One region of the Janthinobacterium kumbetense genome, then DNA from elsewhere that is predicted to be linked to it. Evidence: predicted binding sites of a transcription regulator. Region 1 holds the regulator's gene; the other holds the start of a gene.
The links. The regulator LexA, encoded in region 1, represses DNA repair genes until DNA is damaged. The targets are predictions, from matches to a motif close to ACTGTATNNNNATACAGT.
Positions count from the first base shown of each region.

Region 2: NCG91_RS14915 (DNA topoisomerase IV subunit B) is a predicted target of LexA. The motif match lies at 2,742-2,759, and genes of this name have one in related genera.

Region 1 is NZ_JAMQGR010000005.1:182,392-190,353, reverse strand. It holds gene rplI (50S ribosomal protein L9) at 92-547, opposite strand; gene rpsR (30S ribosomal protein S18) at 575-865, opposite strand; gene priB (primosomal replication protein N) at 891-1,190, opposite strand; gene rpsF (30S ribosomal protein S6) at 1,211-1,600, opposite strand; gene lexA (transcriptional repressor LexA) at 1,876-2,511, shown strand; gene NCG91_RS16390 (tetratricopeptide repeat protein) at 2,583-3,356, opposite strand; gene NCG91_RS16385 (cystathionine gamma-synthase family protein) at 3,436-4,680, opposite strand; gene purF (amidophosphoribosyltransferase) at 4,724-6,247, opposite strand; gene NCG91_RS16375 (CvpA family protein) at 6,287-6,775, opposite strand; gene NCG91_RS16370 (SPOR domain-containing protein) at 6,796-7,779, opposite strand; gene folC (bifunctional tetrahydrofolate synthase/dihydrofolate synthase) at 7,804-7,962, opposite strand, start outside.
Region 2 is NZ_JAMQGR010000004.1:282,998-290,959, reverse strand. It holds gene kdpB (potassium-transporting ATPase subunit KdpB) at 1-471, opposite strand, end outside; gene kdpA (potassium-transporting ATPase subunit KdpA) at 481-2,286, opposite strand; gene kdpF (K(+)-transporting ATPase subunit F) at 2,286-2,375, opposite strand; gene NCG91_RS14915 (DNA topoisomerase IV subunit B) at 2,839-4,836, shown strand; gene NCG91_RS14910 (molecular chaperone HscC) at 4,836-6,545, shown strand; gene NCG91_RS14905 (J domain-containing protein) at 6,558-7,962, shown strand, end outside.

The DNA of each region.
Region 1 (7,962 bases):
CTGAAATTGAGCGAAAAAAAGGCCACAAAAAAGCCGGGCGAACCCGGCTTTTCATAGTGCGGCAACGCTTGCGGGCCAGGCCCGCAGACGATTACGCGTTCGCGTCTGGAACGACAGCGATAACAACTTCCACAACCACGTCGGTATGCAGAGCAACCGAAACGTTGTGCTCGCCAACGATCTTCAGCGGGCCGGTAGGCATACGGATTTGTGCTTTTTCAACAGCAAAACCTTGCTTGGTCAGCGCTTCAGCGATGTCGAAGTTGGTGACGGAACCGAACAGACGGCCATCAACACCAGCTTTTTGAGCAACTTGAACGGTCAGGCCGCTCAGTTTTTCGCCCTGGGCTTGCGATGCGGCCAGTTTAGCGGCAGCAGCTTTTTCCAGTTCGGCGCGCTTGACTTCGAATTCAGCCACAGCGGTTGCCGTAGCACGACGTGCCAGGCGTTGCGGGATCAGGAAGTTACGTGCGTAACCGTCTTTGACTTTGACGACTTCGCCGAGGTTACCGACGTTAACAACTTTTTCTAACAGAATGATTTGCATAGTTCTTCTCCAGGAATATCTGACCGATTAAGCGTGGTGCAGATCGGTGTATGGCAGCAGCGCGAGGAAGCGAGCGCGCTTGATTGCGGTGTCAACTTGGCGCTGGTAGTGCGCTTTGGTACCGGTCAGGCGTGCTGGCATGATCTTGCCGTTTTCTTGGACGAAGTCTTTCAGCGTGTCGACGTCTTTGTAGTCGACTTGCTCAACGTGAGCTGCGGTGAAGCGGCAGAACTTCTTGCGTTTGAACAACGGGTTTTGCTGTTTGCGTTTTTCTTTAAGCTTGAGCTTATTTTTGTCGAACTTTTTACCGAATGCCATGTCAGGCTCCTGTATCTAAAATGCGCTAGTCAGAATTGACTGCACTAAAATCAATGATGTGAAACACCAAACTCTTGCTGTTGCGGCTCTTTCTGGCCAGGAAACCCGTGAACTGATACACCCCGCCCAAGCTTGCCTGGCTGAACCGGCCGGAGATTTCGCCAGCGGCTAGCGCGGCAACATCAAACTCGGTCAAACGGGCAATTCCTGCTTCCATCTGCTGCGAACTGTGTTGCAATACTGCATTCACAATCGGCAACCCTGCCGGGGTATAGCGCAATATTTCGCGCTCGGCAATGATGGCGGTTACTTGTAGCTGGTTCAGCGCACGATCCTGGTCAAAAATTAAGCTGCTGCTGCGGCTGGAGCGGCTGCTGGTGCTTCGGTGCGGTGGCTTTTGGCCGCGTCTTCGCGTTGTACCGATTTCATCATCGGCGAAGGAGCTGTTTCAGCTTTCTTCATTTTAACGGTCAGGTGACGCAACACGGCATCATTGAATTTGAATGCTGTTTCCAACTCGACCAGGGTCTCGTTGTCGCATTCGATGTTCAGGCAGATGTAGTGTGCTTTAGGCAGCTTTTGGATCGAGTAAGCCATTTGACGGCGGCCCCAATCTTCCACGCGGTGAACCGAACCGCCGCGGGTGGTTACGCTGGCTTTGTAGCGTTCGATCATCGCGGGCACTTGCTCGCTTTGGTCCGGATGGACGATAAAGACTATTTCATAATGACGCATGCAAACTCCTTCAGGTCGGATTGATAATCGCCCACCCCGGCGTCAAGACGGGTGTGGGAAGGTCAGCCGAAGATTATAACCGCCTTTTGCAAACGTTTCAATCATTCCTTCCACATGGGCCCGAAAAGCCCGCGCGCCACCGTGCTTTCCGTCCATGGACAAGTATTTCTTGCGAAATTCGCCCAAAACACGGAAATCCCCTTGCATAGTGAACGATACTGTACAAAAATACAGACTGTTCATATAGACAGCATTTTAGTATGCACCCACCGCTCATGATCAAGCTGACAGCACGACAAGAACAAATCCTGAACCTGATCAAGGACGCGATTGAAAACACGGGCTTTCCTCCCACCCGTGCCGAAATCGCCAATGAACTGGGTTTCAAATCGGCCAACGCGGCCGAAGAGCATTTGCAGGCCCTGGCCCGCAAGGGCGCGATCGAGATTTCTCCCGGCACCTCGCGCGGCATCCGCCTGATCGGCGCCGCCGCCGAAGCGCTGCCATCGAAGGTGCCGGCAGCGCTGCTGATGTCGCTGCCGCTGATCGGCCGGGTAGCGGCCGGTTCGCCCATCCTGGCGCAGGAAAACCTGGAAGCGAGCTACAACGTCGATCCGGCCCTGTTTTCGGCCAAGCCTGACTTCCTGCTGAAGGTGCGCGGCTGGTCCATGCGCGACGCCGGCATCATGGATGGCGATTTATTGGCCGTCAAGAAAGTCGACAGCGCCAAGAATGGCCAGATCGTCGTGGCCCGCATCGGCGACGAAGTCACCGTCAAGCGCTACAAGAAGACGGGTTCCGTCATCGAATTGCTGCCGGAAAATCCGGACTTCAAGGTGATTACCGTGTCGCCGGAAGATGAGTTTGCATTGGAAGGTTTGGCCGTCGGACTCATGCGCAGTTGGCATTAAGAGGGAAAGCGCTTGCAGCATACCTGCGAGCGCTTAATTCCCATCCAATTGAGCACATCGGCAAGACTGACTTATTTGCTTGGCAAAGGACTGGTCACCCATTGCGGCGTGTTCGCGGTACGTGAGCGATTCAATTCACTCATTTCATTTTCTGTCTGAATTTTTTTATTCTCCGCCAAGAGATACGCCTCTGTTTTGGAGTGCCACTCATCGCGCTGCGCCAAGATATTTTTTGCCAGCTCACGCCCTTCGGCACTCACCCGCGCATAGGCTGCATCCATGCGCAGCTTGGCCTTTTCAAATTCCTGCTCATTCATCAACGATTCAATATCAGAAGGAATGGCTTTGCCAGGCGGCAAAGAAGCATTCAAATTACTGACAAAGCTGTTATAGCACGCCATCCAGGCATCAACACTATCGGCCACATCTCTGATTTGACGCTTGGTTTGGGAGAATGCAGGAATCACCGGGGTAACGCACTTGACCTTACTCAAGGCAACATCCTCGCCAGCATATGAGTTGACATAGTAATCAATGTCACCTTTTCGCGCGACACGGTTAGCCATAAGGGCAAGCGCGGCTTCGGCATTCTTGTTGCCCGCCTTGGATGCCTGCCCAAACCATTGTCCGGCTTGCGCGGCATCGACAGCCACTCCTTCACCATACAAATACATCTCGCCCAAATGAAATTGAGCCTCGGCATTCCCAGCCTGAGCCAGTTTCTTGTACAAATCCAAGGCTTGCGGGTAAGCCTTGGATTGCAGGAATTTATTCGCATCCGTCAGGTCATCAGCATAGACAGCGCAAGAAAACAATAAAAAAACACTAAATACAATTTTTTTCATTCCCACTCTCCGATTGAGAAAAAGACACATATGCTTTAATTACACTTAAATGTAATCTTTTTCTCAAAAAAGTGAAACCTTATTCTTCTTCCAATGCGTGCTTGAAGTCTTCCAGCAGATCCACCTCATCCTCGATACCCACCGACACACGGATCAGCGACTCGGCGATGCCCATGCTGGCGCGCCGCTCGGCACCCATCTCATAGAAAATCGTGTGGGCGACGGGAATGACGAGGGTGCGCGTGTCGCCAAGGTTACTGGCGGGAATGGCAAGATTGAGACGATTAAGGAAATCGAAGCAGTCGATGCCATCTTTCAATTCAAAGCTGAACAGCGAGCCATAGCTGCGGAACAAGTCCGTCGCCAGCGCGTGCTGCGGGTGCGACGCCAGGCCCGGGTAATGCACGGCCGCCACTCTCGGGTCCGCCTCCAGCATGGTGGCCAGCGCCAGCGCGTTCGAACAGGTGCGGTCCATGCGCAAGGCCATGGTTTCCGCGCCGACAGCGATATGGTGCGCCGCTTCCGGTCCCAGGGACGCGCCGAAATCGCGCAAGGCCTTGGCGCGGATTTGCGCGATGCCCCACTGCGCGGGCGCCGCCTTCTTGTAATTCTCGAAAATGTTCGGATACTGCGTCCAGTCGAACACGCCCGTATCCGTCAAGCTGCCGCCCAGCGCATTGCCGTGGCCGCCGATGGATTTCGTCAAGGCATTGACCACCAGGCCCGCGCCCACGGCTTTCGGACGGAACAGGTATGGCGTCGTCATCGTATTGTCGACGATGTACAGGATGCCCTTCTCGCGGCACAAGTCACCGATCTTCTTCAGGTCGGCGATCTGCGTGCGCGGATTGGCAATAGTTTCCACGAAAACAATCCGCGTGGCCGGCGTGATGGCGGCCGCCACATTGGCCACGTCGGTGGCGTCGACGAACGACACGGCGATGCCCTGCCCCGTCACCGTTTGCCACAGGCTGTTGGTGTTGCCAAACAAAAAGGCCGACGACACGACATGGTCGCCCGCGCGCAGCAAGGATTGCACCACGGCGCCGATGGCGCCCATGCCGGTGGCGAAGCACAGGGTCGCCACGCCGTCTTCCATCTTGTTGACCTTGTCTTCCAGCGCGGAAACGGTCGGGTTGCCCTGGCGGCCATAGCGGAAACCCGGCTCCTTGCCCTGGAACACGGAAGCGAGCTGGCGCGCATCGGCGTAACCAAAGGCAACGGAAGTGTGCACGGGCTTGTGCAGGGAGCCATGTTCGATGCCCTTGCGGCGGTCGTTATGCAGGATGGTGGTGGTAAAGCCGTAGTTTTTTTTATCGTTCATGATCGCGGAGAAAAAAATGCCCGGCATCGGCCGGGCAGCTTACTTATGCTTCTGTTGTCGCCAGGTTCAGGTTCAGCTGGGAACGCGGCGTATCTTCGGGCGCTGCCGCCTTCGGATGGTGGCGCGCATATTCCAGGCGGTCCAGGTATTCCTGCGACACGTCGCCCGTCACGTACACGCCATCGAAGCACGAAGCCTCGAAGTTGGTCAGGGCCGGGTTGACGTCGGCGATGGCCTGTTTCAGCGCGCCGATATCCTGGTACACGAGGTAGTCGGCCGTGATTTCGCGGCACACTTCTTCCGTCGTGCGGCCGTAGGCGATCAGTTCGTCGCGCGTCGGCATGTCGATGCCGTACACGTTCGGGTAGATCACCGGTGGTGCGGCCGAAGCGAAGATGACCTTCGTCGCGCCCGCTTCGCGCGCCATCTGCACGATTTCACGGCTGGTGGTGCCGCGCACGATGGAATCGTCGACCAGCAGCACCACTTTATCCTTGAATTCGGACGGGATCGCGTTGAGCTTCTGGCGCACGGATTTCTTGCGCGCCGCCTGGCCCGGCATGATGAAGGTGCGGCCGATGTAGCGGTTCTTGATGAAGCCTTCGCGGTACTCGATGTTCAGCGCCATGGCCAGCTGGATGGCGGCCGGACGCGAGGAATCGGGAATCGGCATGACCACGTCGATATGTACGCCAGGCAATTCAGCGCGGATCTTTTCGGCCAGGTACTCGCCCATTTTCAGGCGCGTGGCGTACACGGAGGCGCCGTCGATGACGGAATCGGGACGGGCCAGGTAGACGAACTCGAATACGCACGGGTTCAGGCTGGCATTGTCGGCGCACTGGGCGCTGTGCAATTGCTTGTCAGCATCGATGAAGACGGCTTCGCCGGGACCGATATCGCGCACGAAGCGGAAGCCCATGCCTTCCAGGGCCACGGATTCGGAAGCGATCAGGTATTCGGGACCTTGCTCCGTTTCATTGATGCCCAGGCACAGCGGACGGATGCCGTGCGGGTCGCGGAAGGCCAGCAAGCCCACGCCGGCGATTTGCGCCACGGCGGCGTAGCCGCCCTTGACGCGGCGGTTCAGCACGGTGACAGCCTTGAAGATGGCTTCCGGGTCCAGGTTCAGGCCCGTCGTCGCTTCCTGGATTTCATGCGCCAGCACGTTGAGCAGCACTTCCGAATCGGAATCGGTATTGATGTGGCGGCGGTCGTTCTTGAACATTTCCAGCTTCAACTGTTCCCAGTTGGTCAGGTTGCCATTGTGCGCCAAGGTGATGCCGAACGGCGCATTCACATAGAACGGTTGTGCTTCCTCTTCGCTCGACGAACCGGCCGTCGGGTAGCGGCAATGGCCGATGCCCGTCGTGCCTTGCAGCGAACGCATGTTGCGCGTACGGAAGACGTCACGCACGAGGCCATTGGCCTTGTGCATGGAAAACATACTGCTGTGATTGGTCGCAATCCCTGCCGCGTCCTGACCGCGATGTTGCAGGAGCAACAATGCATCATAGAGCAATTGATTGACAGGTTGATGGGAAACGACGCCGACGATGCCACACATGGTGTGCTCCTAAACTGTGCTACTGATTTTAAAAAAAATTCAAAATTTCACATGCTGCGCGTAAGCGGCAGGCAGATAAGGCTTGATGGCGCGCGCGCCCTGTTCCGCGAGCGGGCTGAGCTGCGCGTTTTTCCAGAATGGCTGCTGCGGTATGGACGTCATGCCACACAAGATGACGGCGGTCAGCACGATCACAAGGCCCCGCGCCACGCCGAACAGGCTGCCCAGAGTGCGGTCGGCCAGGCTCAGTCCCGTCACCTTGACCAGCGCGTCGACCGTCATGGACAGCAATCCCATCAAAATGCGCACACCGATGAACAGCACCACGAAGGCCAGCAACAATCGGATGGCTTCGCCCGGCACGGCTTCCGGCAGGAATTTCGCCAACGTGGCGCCATAGGCATTGGCAATGACAAAAGCCACGACCCAGCTGACCAATGACAGTATTTCCTTGACCAGGCCGCGCATCATGCTGATCAGCACGGACGTCACCAGCACGAACAGCACCAGGTAATCGAAGATCGTCACGCCCGTTCAGCCTTGCAACATCACGCCGGTACCAGGCTGCCGCCCAGGCCCAGCTTTTGCAGCTTGGCGCGGGTCTTTTCGGCGTCTTCGCGGCTGCCGAACGGTCCCACGCGCACGCGGATGCGTTCGCCCGCCGGGCTGGAGACTTTCTGCGTGTACGACTTGATGCCCGCTTCGCGCAGCTTGTCCTGCAATTCGTCAACCTTGTCCTGCGTCGCCAGCGCCGCCACCTGCACCACGAACTTGCCGCTGCCGGCGTCGTGCGCCTTGTCCTGCACCTTCTCTTGCGGCTTGTCCTGCGGCTTGCCTTCCAGGATGGCCAGCGCGCGCGCGGCATCGTCGGCCGATTGCGCCGGCTTGGCAGGCTTAGTCTCAGGCTTGGCTTCCGGTTTTACTTCATGCTTGGGCTCAGGCTTGGACTCGTGTTTCGGCTCGGCCTTGGGTTCCGGCTTGGTTTCGTGCTTCGGTTCCGGTTTTGGCTCCACCTTGACCGGCTTGGGCTCGGGTTTCGGTTCCACGTAGGCTGGCTTGACCGGCGCAGGCTGGACGGCGGCCAGCACGGGTGCCGGTGCAGGCGTCGGCTTGGCCGCAGGCGGCAGCGGCGCGTCGACGATCTCCTCGGACTGGTCCAGGCCATTCGATGCGGCCCGGACCGGAACGGCCGGCACGGGCGCCGGTGCAGGCGCTACGGCCTTTTCCTTCGACGGAATATCGATGGCGATATCGTTGAACGGCGCCTTCGGCTCGGAGTCGAGCAGCATCGGCAAGCCGACAGCTACGCCCAGGGCCAGGGCAATGGCCCCGACCAGGCGGCGGCGTGCGCGCTTTTTTTCAGGCAAGACCGGATCCGGCGCTTCCTTGCCGCCACGGCGCGATCCGCCGCCACCGGAGGTGTTGGCGGCGCGTTTGCGGGTCGGCGACTGTGCTTCGCCAGGGACATAAAAGCCGCTGTCTTCGCCAGAGGATTCTTGCTTGTTTTTAAACAGTTTCGAGAACAAGCCCATGCGTGATTTTCAGTCGAGTGCGTTTCAGTGAAGTGAGGATTTTCGGGCCTTCATCACGCCGGCAACGGTGAGGAAAGAACCAAAGACCACAATTCTATCATTCTCACCGGCCCGGCTCATTGCATTTGCAAAAGCTTGTGCCGGATCATCGAAAATAGATACAGTATGCTCGCTGCTGTCGGG
Region 2 (7,962 bases), on a different contig from region 1:
GGCGCTTTCGTCGACGGAGGCCACGCCAGCCGTCACTTCGCCGTCGGCGGGAATCACGTCGCCCGCCTCGACCAGCACCGTCATGCCCTTGCGCAGGTCGGTGGCCGGAGTGGGCAGCCAGGAAGTGCCGTACTTCGGCGTTTGCATTTTCTTTGCCATCACCGTTTGCTTGAGGGCGCGCAGGGACGCCGCCTGCGCCTTGCTGCGGCCTTCGGCCAGCGCCTCGGCGAAGTTCGCGAACAGCACGGTAAACCACAGCCACACGGCGACGGCGACGATGAAGCCGAATGGCGCTTCACCCTGGCCATTCAGGGCCTGGATGGCCAGCAGGGTCGTGATGATGCTGCCCACGTAGACGACGAACATCACGGGGCTGCGCCACTGCGTGCGGGGGTCGAGTTTTTTGAACGCATCGACGACGGCGGGGCCGATCAGTGCGGAATCGAACAAGGTCAGGCTTGTGCGTGACATGGTAGCCTCTTATTTGATGAAAAGTTGCAGGTGTTCGACGATCGGGCCCAGGGCCAGCGCGGGAACGTAATTCAAAACGCCGACGAGCACGACAACGCCGATCAGCAAGCCGATGAACATGGGGCCGTGCGTGGGCATGGTGCCGGCATTGGCCGACAGGCGCTGCTTGGCCGCCAGCGAACCGGCCACCGCCAGCACGGGCACGATCACGCCGAAGCGGCCGAACCACATGGCGATCGCCAGCATCACGTTGTAGAACGGCGTGTTCGCGGACAGGCCGGCAAACGCGCTGCCGTTGTTGTTGGCCGCCGACGTGAAGGCGTAGAGGATTTCCGAGAAGCCGTGCGCGCCCGGATTGGCCACGCCCACCGTACCCGGTTCGACCATCACGGCGATCGCCGTGCCCGTCAATACGAGGGCTGGCGTAATCAGGATGGCCAGCGACACCATCTTCATTTCATAGGCCTGGATTTTCTTGCCCAGATATTCGGGCGTGCGGCCTATCATCAGGCCGGCGATGAAGACGGCCAGGATGGCGAACATCAGCATGCCGTACAGGCCCGTGCCCACGCCGCCGAAGATCACTTCGCCGAACTGCATCAGCAGCAGCGGCACCATACCGCCCAGGGGCATGTAGGAATCGTGCATGGAGTTGACGGCGCCGCACGATGCGGCCGTCGTCACCGCCGCGAACAGGGTCGATGAGCTGATGCCGAAGCGCGTTTCCTTGCCTTCCATATTGCCGCCCGATTGCAGGCTGCTGGCCTGCTGGTCCAGGCCCAGGCCTTGCAAGGCGGGATTGGCTTGCTGCTCGGCGCTCATCACACCGGCCGTCATGACGACAAAGATCAAGGTCATGGCGGCCAGCACGGCCCAGCCCTGGCGCAGGTCGCCCACCATGCGGCCAAAGGTGAAGCACAGGCCGGCGGGGATGATGAAGATGGCCAGCATCTGCAGGAAGTTCGACAGCACGGTGGGGTTTTCATACGGGTGCGAGGAATTGGCATTGAAGAAGCCGCCGCCATTCGTGCCCAGCAGCTTGATCGATTCCTGCGACGCGACGGGCCCCATGGCGATCGTCTGCGTGGTCGCCACCTGCGCTTCCATCACGGGCTTGCCGGCGGCATCCAGCACGGGCTGGCCGTCGGCCGTCATTTTCGGCGTTTCATACGCCACGTGGTCGAGCAGGGTCACTTCCTTGTAGGCGGAGAAATTCTGGATCATGCCTTCGCCCATGAAGACGACGGACAGGGCCAGGGACAGCGGCAGCAGGATGTACAGGGTCGAGCGCACCAGGTCGACCCAGAAATTGCCGATCGATTTACCCGAGCGCGAGGCGAAGCCGCGCACCAGCGCAAAGATCACGGCGATGCCGGTGGCCGCCGAAAAGAAGTTCTGGCATGCCATGCCCAGCATCTGCGTCAGGTAGCTCATGGTCTGTTCGCCGCCGTAGCCCTGCCAGTTGGTATTGGCGACGAAGCTGACGGTGGTATTGAACGAGGAATCGGGGCTGACGGCGCCGAGACCCTGGGGATTCAAGGGCAAGAAGCCCTGCAGGCGCTGCAGGCCGTACACGAAGACGGCGCCCACGGTATTGAAGACGATCAGGGCGATGGCATAGCTTTTCCAGCCCATGGCCTTGTCGGCGGGCAGGCCGGACCAGCGGTACAGCAGGTTTTCCAGCTTTTGCAGCCAGCCCAGGCCGCGCACGGGGCCATCGCCGGCCACCCTGGCCATATACAGGCCCAGCGGATAGCCGGCGGCCAGCAGCACGGCCAGGAAAGCCACCAATAACAATATCGATTGCGTCGTCATCACAGTTCCTCCGCCTTCAGCAGCGCGACCAGCAGGTACACGAGCAGGCCAGCCGACACGACGGCGCCCAGCACATAAAACGCGTTCATTTGACGCTCCCTAATTTGTCGCAGGCGACGGCAAAGCCGGCCGCCACGACGAAAAACACGGCAATCAAGCCGAGATACACGAGATCCATTCCCACCCTCATTCAGGTTTGTTTTGATAGTGAGCAGATTAGCCAAAAGGGTCTAAAAAATTCGTAAAGACTGGGGAGGCAGCTGTAAACAAGATGTAAAAACGGGCGCTTTACCGCATAAAATCCTTCACAATGGGCGCCAAACCACGCGCGCGGCGCACTGTTGTTGCCTTGGAGTAGCGCTATTGCTCGCGGGACAAGATAGAATGCGCGAGCGTCCGCACAAGGACGCCAAGCCTGCCGCACTGCCCTCCCCCAGTGACGCTGGACGGGATATACTGTATATTCATACAGTTATCGCCGCCGCTGTCACTGTGCCCCGCAGTGCCCTGGCCTGGCGTTCCAACCACTGTCTTTACTTAGCTTGAACACGTATGGCCACTAAAAAACCAGCATCCGACTACAGCGAATCATCCATCCGTGTCCTGAAAGGACTGGAACCCGTCAAGCAGCGCCCGGGGATGTACACCCGCACTGAAAATCCGCTGCACATCATTCAGGAAGTGATCGACAATGCCTCCGACGAGGCGCTGGGCGGTCACTGCACGCATATCGCCGTGACGCAAAACACGGATGGCAGCATCACCGTCGAAGACAATGGCCGCGGCATTCCCGTCGGCCTGCACCCGGAAGAAGGCGTGCCGACGGTGGAAATCGTGTTTACGCGGCTGCACGCGGGCGGCAAGTTCGACAAGGGTTCGGGCGGCGCCTATGCGTTCTCGGGCGGCTTGCATGGCGTCGGCGTGTCCGTCACCAATGCGCTGTCGACGCGCCTGGAAATCACCGTCTGGCGCAAGGAAAGCGACGGTAACGGCTTGCACCATATGGTGTTTGCCAACGGCGACGTGATCGAGCCCCTGAGCTCCCGCCCCGCCCCGCGCGACGGCAAGAAGTCAGGCACGCGCGTCACCGCCTGGCCCGATGCCAAATACTTTGATTCGCCGAACATCTCGCAAACCGAGCTGCAACGCCTGCTGCGCTCGAAAGCCGTGCTGCTGCCGGGCGTCACCGTCACCCTCACCAACGCGAAAACGGGCGATACGCAAACCTGGCAGTACGCGGAAGGCTTGCGCGGCTACCTGACCGAAACGCTGGCGCAGGTATCGAATGGCGAAACCCTGATTCCCCTGTTCGAAGGCGCGCAGTATGCGGGCCCGGACTCGGAAGGCTTTGCCGAAGGCGAAGGCGCGGCCTGGGTCGTGGCGTGGACGGAAGAAGGCGCCATCGTGCGCGAATCGTACGTCAACCTGATTCCCACCTCGAATGGCGGCACGCACGAATCGGGCTTGCGCGACGGCCTGTTCGGCGCCGTGAAAAACTTCGTCGAAATGCACTCGCTGCTACCGAAAGGCGTCAAATTGCTGCCGGAAGACGTGTTCGCGCGCGCCTCGTTCGTGCTGTCGGCGAAGGTGCTGGACCCGCAATTCCAGGGCCAGATCAAGGAACGCCTGAACTCGCGCGACGCCGTGCGCCTCGTCTCGACCTTCACCAAGCCGCCGCTGGAACTGTGGCTGAACCAGCACGTCGACTACGGCAAGAAGCTGGCCGAGCTGGTGATCAAGCAGGCGCAATCGCGCCAGCGCTCGCTGCAAAAAGTGGAAAAGAAAAAATCCTCGGGCGTCGCCGTCCTGCCGGGCAAGCTGACCGACTGCGAATCGTCGGACATCACGCGCAATGAACTGTTCCTCGTCGAGGGCGACTCGGCGGGCGGTTCGGCCAAGATGGGCCGCGACAAGGAATTCCAGGCAATTCTTCCCCTGCGCGGCAAGGTCTTGAATTCGTGGGAAACGGACCGCGACCGCCTGTTCGCGAATAACGAGATCCACGACATCGCGGTCGCCATCGGCGTCGATCCGCACAGCGTGGGCGACTCGCCCGACCTGTCCGGCCTTCGCTACGGCAAGATCTGCATCCTGTCCGATGCGGACGTGGACGGCTCGCACATCCAGGTACTGCTGCTGACGCTTTTCTTCAAGCACTTCCCGGCCCTGATCAACAAAGGTCACATCTGCATCGCCCGCCCGCCGTTGTATCGCGTGGATGCGCCCGCGCGCGGCAAGAAGCCGATGCAGAAGATCTATGCGCTCGACGACGGCGAACTGCTCGCCATCGAGGACAAGCTGCGCAAGGAAGGCGTGAAACAGGGCGCCTGGTCGATCTCGCGCTTCAAGGGCCTGGGCGAGATGAACGCTGAGCAGCTGTGGGAAACGACGATGAACCCGGACACGCGCCGTCTGCTGCCCGTCACGCTCGGTGAAGTCGACCACATGGCCTCGGCCTCCCGCTTCAATATGTTGATGGGCAAAGGCGAAGCTGCAGGACGCCGCGCCTGGATCGAAGAACACGGCAATGAAGCGGAGGCGGATATCTGATGATCATCGGCATCGACCTGGGCACCACCAACAGCCTGGTCGCCATCTGGCGCGACGGCAAGGCTTCCATCATCCCGAATGCGCTCGGTGAACACCTGACGCCGTCGTGCGTGAGCATCGATGACGACGGCACCGTGCTGGTGGGCCGCGCCGCGCGCGAGCGCCTGCAGACGCACCCGCAGCTGACGGCAGCCGTCTTCAAGCGCTACATGGGCAGCGAAAAGAAGATCACCCTCGGCACGCAGCAATTCCGTCCGGAAGAACTATCGTCGATGGTGCTGCGCGCGCTGAAGGAAGATGCCGAAGCCTTTTTGGGGCACAAGGTCGAGGAAGCCATCATTACGGTTCCCGCGTATTTCAGCGATGCGCAGCGCAAGGCCACGCGTATCGCCGGACAACTGGCGGGCTTGCGCGTGGAACGCCTGCTCAACGAGCCGACGGCCGCCGCGCTGGCCTACGGCATCCGCGACAAGGAACAGGAAAGCAAATTCCTCGTCTTCGACCTGGGCGGCGGCACGTTTGACGTGTCGATCCTGGAGCTGTTCGAAGGCGTGATGGAAGTGCGCGCCTCGGCCGGCGACAATTTTCTGGGCGGCGAAGACTTCGTCACCGTGCTGGTCGACGCCTTTTTGGAAGGCAGCGGCTTGCGCGACGCCGCCGGCAGCCGCCTGTTCGACCCGCGCCAGCAGCAGCTGCTGCGCGATGAAGCCGAGCGCGTCAAGCGCCTGCTGTCGGAACAGCCGTCCGTGCGCATGGCCACGCACTACCAGGACAAGGAATACAGCTGGGAGATCAACGAAGACAAGCTGGCGCAGCTGTGCGAACCGCTGCTGGCCCGCCTGCGTCTGCCCGTGGAGCGGGCGCTGCGCGACGCCACCATCCGCGCCGCGGAATTGAATGAAGTGGTGCTGGCCGGCGGCGCCACACGCATGCCGCTGGTGCGTAAACTCGTCTCGCGCATGTTCGGCCGCTTCCCCGCCATCCACCTGGACCCGGACGAAGCCGTGGCACTGGGAGCCGCCGTGCAGGCGGGCCTCAAGATGCGCGACTCCGCCCTCGACGAAGTGGTCATGACGGACGTGGCACCGTATTCGCTGGGCATTTCGATTTCGCGCCAGGTCGGCGCGAACCAGTATGAAGGCGGGCATTACCTGCCCATCATCGAGCGCAATTCCGTGGTGCCTGTCTCGCGCACGGAAAACATCACCACCATCTACGACAACCAGAAGGAAATCAACGTGGCGATCTTCCAGGGCGAGTCGCGCCTGGTGGCCGACAACGTCTTCCTCGGCAAGATCAACTTCCCGATTCCCGCAAAAAAGGCGGGCGAGATCGGCATCGACGTGCGCTTCACCTACGACGTCAGCGGCGTGCTGGAAGCGGAAGTGACGGTGCTGGCCACGCAGGAAAAGCACAAGATGCTCATCAGCGACAATGCGGGCGTGATGACGCCGGAACAGATCGAGCAGCGCTTTGCGGAACTGGCCGACCTGAAGATCCACCCGCGCGAGCAGCTGGAAAACCGCACCCTGGTCACGCGCGCCGACCGATTGTACGAACAGTCGCTGGGCGACGTGCGCCAGTACCTGGCGGCGCACACGGCCAATTTCCAGGCGGCGCTGGAAACGCAGGACCCGAGCACCATCCGCAAGGCGCGCCAGGCGCTCGACGATGTGTTGCGCCAGGTCGAGAGCGAGAGCTTCCTGTAAATGGACGGCGGCATGCACAACGGGCAGCGCAGCCTGTGGGAGATCCTGGACACGGAGCCGACGGGCGACGAGCGCGCCCTCAAGCGCGCGTACGCGAAGCGCCTGAAGGTGACGCGTCCCGAAGACGATCCGGCCGCCTTCCAGGAACTGCGCGAAGCGTATGAATACGCGCTGCGCCATGCGCACCTGTTTGCCGAGGAATTTCCGGAAGCGCAAATGGCCGGGAGCGAGACCGACGCGGCGGAAGTGCCGGAAGCGCCGCCCATGGAACCTGCCGACCTGTGGGGCGTCATCGACGAGGCGGCGCAGGAAGCGCCTGCGGAACTGTGGGGCATCATTGCCCAGGAACAGACTCCTCCCCCGGAACAATGGGGCGTGGTCGCCATCGACCCGGCGCAGGAAGCGGCCAACCTGTGGCAAGGTTGCCTGGAGCTGACGCGGCATGCGGATGCCGGCGACGTGCTGGCCCGCATGCTGCAGGACGACGCCATGCTGAACCTCGACGTGCGCGAGGAATTTGACCTGTGCGCGCTGCGCTATTGCGCCAGCGCCGGCTATGACCTGGCGCTGCGCCAGGCCCTGTTCGAGCAGCTGGGCTGGGACCGCGACTTTTCCTACCTGGTGCGCAGCCATGCGGACCTGGTGCGCGGCGCCGTGCAGCGTTACCGGGCAGACCGCTCGTTCGCCCATTTCAGCGACAACCGCGACAGCTACCCCGGCCTGGACTGCATCATGTCGCAGCAGCCGCCAAGCGCCTACGCGCGCCAGCTGTTCGACCAAAAATTCACGCTGCAGCTGCGCGAGCTGCTGCATGCGATACGCTGGCAGCACGGCGAGATGCTTGCCTGCAAGCTCGATACAGACCTGTTCGAGCAGTGGGAACAGGCCGTCCATGCCAAACGCTACTTCAAGCAGACGGCACTGGCCTCGGGCGGCCTGGGTTTCGTGCTGCACTTCATGCTCGCGGGTGTGCTCGATGCGGCCGGCTTCAAGCTCGGCGACACGGCTGCCTATGCCAGCCTGCTGGGCTTCCAGGCGCTCGCCTTTTCCCTGCTGGCCATGCATGCCTTGCGCTGGCCGGCGCCCCTGTTCGCGCGCCTGGAAGCGCTGCAGGAAACGTTGCAGGAACGCCTGCCCGTGCTGTGGCAGCGGCCCGGCTTGCGGCAACTGGGCTGGATCGTTCCCTATCTGCTGCTGGCGCTAATGCTGTTCCTGCCCGAACGCAGCGAGACCATGCGCCTCGTTACTGCGGCCGGCCTGTGCGCGTCGGCCCTGCTCGCGTATGCGATGAACCGCCAGCTATTGCATGGCATGCTGCTGTTCCTGTGTCTGGGCCTGTCGCTATTCGCGGCCATGTTCATGAGCGGCAGGGGCCAGTCGGCGCTGGCCGTCGGCGAGGCCATGCCATTGATGTTTT